One region of the Enterobacter sp. fkY84-1 genome, then DNA from elsewhere that is predicted to be linked to it. Evidence: predicted binding sites of a transcription regulator. Region 1 holds the regulator's gene; the other holds the start of a gene.
What was found. Region 1 encodes Fur, which represses iron uptake genes when iron is present. Its sites were predicted from a motif close to ATAATAATGAGAACNACTATCAA; they were not measured.
Positions count from the first base shown of each region.

Region 2: the regulator Fur is predicted to act here: its motif matches at 1,759-1,781, upstream of sodA (superoxide dismutase [Mn]).

Region 1 covers NZ_CP169393.1:1,278,023-1,281,137, reverse strand. The annotation lists gene ybfE (LexA regulated protein) at 1-60, shown strand, start outside; gene fldA (flavodoxin FldA) at 216-746, shown strand; gene fur (ferric iron uptake transcriptional regulator) at 1,038-1,484, shown strand; gene chiQ (ChiQ/YbfN family lipoprotein) at 1,576-1,902, opposite strand; gene chiP (chitoporin ChiP) at 1,950-3,115, opposite strand, start outside.
Region 2 covers NZ_CP169393.1:4,570,132-4,573,246, reverse strand. The annotation lists gene ACEPLT_RS21885 (alpha-galactosidase) at 1-382, shown strand, start outside; gene ACEPLT_RS21880 (MFS transporter) at 427-1,692, shown strand; gene sodA (superoxide dismutase [Mn]) at 1,855-2,475, shown strand; gene yiiM (6-hydroxyaminopurine reductase) at 2,547-3,115, shown strand, end outside.

The DNA of each region.
Region 1 (3,115 bases):
AGCGAGCTCATTGAAGAGATGTTGATCGCCCAGCTTGAGATGCTGCGCAGCCAGGCATAAGTCTGAAAATTCCCTTAATTACCCTTTTCATGTAGCACAGAGTGCAGTCCTGCGCGATAGCTGTTTCCGCAGGGTTGCCAGTTCTGCTATTATTGCCCTTATCCGTGGCCGAATTGCGCCACCATACTATTAAGTTTCAAGAGGTTATTTTACTCATGGCAATCATCGGCATTTTCTTTGGCAGTGATACCGGCAATACCGAAAATATCGCGAAAAACATTCAAAAACAGCTCGGTAAAGACGTTGCTGATGTGCATGACATCGCCAAGAGCAGCAAAGAAGATCTCGAAGGCTATGACATTCTGCTGCTGGGTATTCCGACCTGGTACTACGGCGAAGCCCAGTGCGACTGGGATGATTTCTTCCCGACGCTGGAAGAAGTGGACTTCAACGGTAAGCTGGTTGCCCTGTTTGGCTGTGGCGACCAGGAAGACTACGCCGAGTACTTCTGTGACGCGCTGGGTACCATCCGCGACATCATTGAGCCGAATGGCGCTGTAATCGTCGGCCACTGGCCAACCGCCGGTTACCACTTCGAAGCGTCCAAAGGCCTGGCCGATGACGATCATTTCGTGGGTCTGGCCATCGACGAAGACCGTCAGCCAGAACTGACTGCAGAGCGCGTCGAGAAATGGGTTAAGCAGATCCGTGAAGAACTGCACCTGGACGATATTCTCAACGCCTGATTTTTATCGCGGCGCAACGGCGGTTGCGCCCGCGCACCAGGTCAAACCGATTAAATTAATTGCTACAATCTTTTAACTTTTTCGCCCAGACCTGTACAATGTCTCCCTGATAAAATGTGGTTTTCCACCGAGCAAGTTTGTTGGTGATACCCCATTTTTATAAGCATATTTTGCCTGAGACTTGCAGTTTTCATTTAGCCATGGCAGTTCTATAATGAGACGCATTATCCCGGGTGCATTTTCTGTCACTTCCTACAGAAGTGAATCGTTTAGCAACAGGACAGATTCCGCATGACTGACAACAATACCGCATTAAAGAAGGCTGGCCTGAAAGTTACGCTTCCTCGGTTAAAAATCCTCGAAGTGCTTCAGGGTCCAGACAATCACCATGTCAGTGCGGAAGACCTTTATAAACGTCTTATCGACATGGGTGAAGAGATTGGGCTGGCTACCGTCTATCGCGTGCTGAACCAGTTTGATGACGCGGGCATTGTCACCCGTCATAATTTCGAAGGTGGTAAATCTGTCTTCGAACTGACCCAGCAGCAGCACCACGATCACCTGATCTGCCTCGACTGTGGCAAGGTCATTGAATTTAGCGATGACTCTATCGAAGCGCGCCAGCGTGAAATCGCCGCGCGTCACGGCATCCGTCTGACCAACCACAGCCTGTACCTTTATGGTCACTGCGCTGAAGGCGATTGCCGCGAAAATGAACATGCGCATGACGCAAAATAAGTGAGTGTTCATACTCTGAGCCAGCCGTAAGGTTGGCTTTTTTTTGCCAGAAAAAAGCCCGGTGGCACAGTGCCACCGGGCGTAAAGCAACTTATTTATTATTATTGCGTATCTCGTTCCAGATCTTATCGCAACGCTTCGCCACTTCCTGATCGTTACCGGTTTTACGTGCCTGGATACAGGCCTGGTAATCCATCACGCGGACATTCTCCTGCGTCGCGAACTGCTCGTGCGCTTTCTCTTTCTTCAGCACGTTCAGCACGCTCTGGCAGGCTTCAATCTTCTCCGGCGAACCTTCCGCAGTATTAATGCAGGCGCTGTAGGCCTCCTTGAGACGGGAGTCCTCTTTCGGTGCCTGAGTCTGGGCACACGCCACCAGCCCCGATGCCAACAGCGCGACGATTACGATTTTTTTCATCATTTGCAGTCTCCGGTCCGGCGGGATCTAACCCGCCGGACGATTCATCAGAAGATGGTGAACGGTGCGATAACCATGAATTTCACGTCACGTTCATCCTGGAAGATGTTGCCGTAACCGCCCGCGTAGCTCGGGATATCGGAGTGGTTGTCGTACTGGGTGAAGTGCAGTTTGAACATCGTGCCTTTCGCGCGGCCATCCTGCAGGGTATAGATAGCATCCAGGCTGTAGGAAGACTCTTTCAGGCGATAGTTTGGATCGTAGTAAGCATCCGGTGTTGCCATGTCGGCTGGTTTTGCATCCCAGGCGTAAGCATAAGAAGCGCCCACCGCCCAGCCCGGCAGGTTCCAGTTTTTCAGATCATACATGGCGCCGAAGAAGACCGCCTTCTCACCGTCGGCGTTGAAATCGGAGCGGTTATCCCACCAGATATCAAGACGACCGTTGGAGGAAGCATAGGTCGGGGTCATACGCTGCAGGAAGTAGCCCTGCTGCCCTTCCGCTTTCACCCATGTGCCTTCCAGACGCAAATCAACCTGACCGACCTTGTAGCCGAAGGTTAACGCCTGCAGCCACGCGGTGCCGTCGTAGATATCATTGACGCCACCGTTACTGACTTTGTCGCGCGTACCGTAGAACTGGTAGCTGGTACTCAGCGGGCTACCCGCAATATCAAACTTATAGCTGGCCTTGGCAAAGTATTGATCGATATACCCTTGCGCCTGGCCGAATGCCGCTTCGAGAACCAGATCGTTTTTGAAGTCGTATTTCGCACCCAGCGAGTGGAGGTAATCGACTTTGGTTTTCTTATCGTTCTGGTAGAACTTGTCCATTTCAATGTGCCACGGTGCTTTGTACTCGTTGGTCCACATATAGGAGAAGCTCAGCGCACCTGCGTCACCGTAGTCAAAGTTAGCCCCGGCTTCTGCACCCTGATAGGTACCCGGCATAAAGCTCCAGTGTGGGGCTAACAGCGTCTGGCCGGTTGGCTGAATATAGCCCCCACGCGCCCAGACCGGGCCGTATTTAAATTTCGCTGCGGCTTTGTAGAGGCTGATACCGCTCTTATCCCCGGACCAGTCTTCATCATAGGCTTTGTTGCTGGAGGAGAAGGCGATTTCGTTCGGGTGGCCGCTGTCGCCGTTTTCCGCCATTTCGATCGCGGTGAACGCGGCGATATCCAGACCGAACATATCCGCGGCGTAGCCTGACT
Region 2 (3,115 bases), 1.4 Mb from region 1:
GTATAAGCAGTGGCGCGAGGTTATCCATCAGGGCACCCACTGGCGCGTGGATATGCCGGATGCCACTACGCTGGCACAGGGTATTGTGAGCGAAGATAAAACGCAGGGACTGTTTATCGTCAGCCAGCTCGCCATGCCGGACTACACGTTGATGATGCCGCTGCGCATGCCGGGGCTTGAGGCCAGCGCGCAATATCGTATTTCGCTGCTCGATCACCCTGATATTCGCATCACCGGTGAGGGAGGCCATACCATGCGCAAGCTGCCGGCATGGATGGAGACCCCGCAAACGGCGAGCGGTGAGTGGCTGATGCAGGCGGGCATTGCGCTGCCGATTCTCGATCCGGAAAGCGCCATCCTGATTGGCGTGGAACGCGTGTAAAGGTGACGGGCCGGGAAACTGGCCCTCCGTTGAGGATAAAAATAATGAACACAACAACCTGTACCCACAAAGACAACCCTAATTTCTGGATATTCGGGCTGTTCTTCTTTCTCTACTTTTTCATCATGGCCACCTGCTTTCCGTTCCTGCCGATCTGGCTGTCGGATATCATCGGCCTCAATAAAACCCATACCGGCATCGTCTTCTCCTGCATCTCACTCTCGGCCATTGCCTTCCAGCCGGTGCTTGGGGTGATCTCGGATAAACTGGGGCTGAAAAAACACCTGCTGTGGATCATCTCCGTGCTGCTGTTCCTGTTTGCCCCTTTCTTCCTCTACGTCTTTGCGCCGTTACTGAAAGCCAACATCTGGCTGGGCGCGTTGAGCGGCGGCATTTATATCGGCTTTGTCTTTTCGGCGGGCTCAGGAGCCATTGAGGCCTACATTGAACGCGTGAGCCGTAACAGTTTCTTTGAGTACGGCAAGGCGCGCATGTTTGGCTGCCTCGGCTGGGGGCTGTGCGCCTCCACGGGCGGGATCCTGTTCGGCATCGATCCGTCGTATGTTTTCTGGATGGGTTCGGCGGCGGCGCTGCTGTTGATGCTGCTGCTGGTGGTCGCAAAGCCTAGACCCAACCAGACGGCGCAGGTAATGAATGCGCTGGGTGCCAACCAGCCGCAGATCACGGCGAAAACGGTTTTTAGCCTGTTCCGCCAGCGCAGAATGTGGATGTTTATTCTGTACGTGATTGGCGTGGCCTGCGTCTATGACGTCTTCGACCAGCAGTTTGCTACCTTCTTCAAAACGTTCTTCGCCACGCCGCAGGAGGGCACTCGCGCCTTTGGTTTTGCGACCACTGCCGGGGAAATCTGCAATGCGATCATCATGTTTTGTTCACCGTGGATCATTAACCGCATCGGCGCGAAAAACACGCTGCTGATCGCCGGGGTGATTATGGCGACGCGCATTATCGGCTCGTCGTTTGCCACCACCGCCGTAGAAGTGATTGCCCTGAAGATGCTGCACGCGCTGGAGGTGCCGTTCCTGCTGGTGGGGGCCTTCAAGTACATCACCGGGGTGTTTGATACGCGTCTTTCGGCGACTATCTATCTGATTGGCTTCCAGTTTGCCAAACAGTCGGCGGCAATCTTCCTCTCCGCGTTTGCCGGGAATATGTATGACCGGATCGGTTTCCAGGAGACGTACCTGATGCTGGGCTGTTTCGTGCTGGCGATTACGGTGGTGTCGGCGTTTACGCTCAGCAGCAGGGAGGAGATAGCGGCGGGCAATAAGGCGCTAGAAGTCCATTAACACCCTGAACCCATTCACTATTCCGGCGTTGGTCAAAAAATGAATAACCTTATAAAAACTACGGCATTGATAATCATTTTCAATATCATTTAATTAACTATAATGAACCAACTGCTTACGCGGCATTAACAGCTGTGCCGCCCGACAATAATGGAGAGGATTATGAGTTATACACTGCCATCCCTGCCGTATGCCTACGACGCACTGGAACCGCATTTCGACAAGCAGACGATGGAAATCCATCACACTAAACACCACCAGACCTATGTGAACAACGCGAACGCCGCGCTGGAAAGCCTGCCTGAGTTCGCTAACCTGCCTGTTGAAGAGCTGATCACCAAGCTGGACCAGCTGCCAGCGGACAAGAAAACCGTGCTGCGCAACAACGCGGGCGGTCACGCTAACCACAGCCTGTTCTGGAAAGGCCTGAAAACCGGTACTACCCTGCAGGGCGACCTGAAAGCGGCTATCGAGCGCGACTTCGGTTCCGTTGACAACTTCAAAGCGGAGTTCGAGAAAGCCGCTGCAACCCGTTTCGGCTCCGGCTGGGCGTGGCTGGTACTGAAAGGTGACAAACTGGCCGTGGTTTCTACCGCGAACCAGGACTCCCCGCTGATGGGTGAAGCGATCTCTGGCGCATCCGGTTTCCCAATCCTGGGTCTGGACGTGTGGGAACACGCTTACTACCTGAAATTCCAGAACCGTCGTCCGGACTACATCAAAGCCTTCTGGGACGTGGTGAACTGGGACGAAGCAGCAGCGCGTTTCGCCGCTAAAAAATAAGGTTGCATTGACGCCTGTGAGAAGCGAGTCTGATGGCTCGCTTTTTTTGTATCTGCGTAATGGAGGCAGCGATGCATTATCCGGTGAATGTATTTACAGGCAAGGTAAGGGAGTACGACGGCAGCCGCCCGAGCGCCATCGCCAAAATTCAGGTCGACGGTGAGCTGACGTTAACCGACCTCGGGCTTGCGGGTGACGAGCAGGCCGAAAAGAAGATCCACGGCGGGCCGGAGCGCGCGCTGTGCCACTATCCGCGCGAGCACTATCAGCACTGGAAGGCGGAGTTCCCCGAGCAGGCGGATCTCTTCGTTGCTCCCGCGTTTGGTGAAAATCTCTCCACTGAAGGGCTCACCGAAAAGAACGTGTTTATTGGTGATATCTACCGCTGGGGCGATGCCCTGATTCAGGTGACGCAGCCGCGCTCGCCGTGCTTCAAGCTCAACTACCATTTCGGCATTCATGACATGTCGGCTCAGATGCAAAGCGCGGGTAAAACCGGCTGGCTGTACCGGGTGGTGCTGGCTGGGCAGGTTTCAGCGGATGCGCCGCTTGAGCTGGTATCACGCCTGAGTGAGGTGTCTGTTTACGACGCCTGCGCCATTGCGTGGCATATGCCGTTTGATGACGAGCAGTATCATCG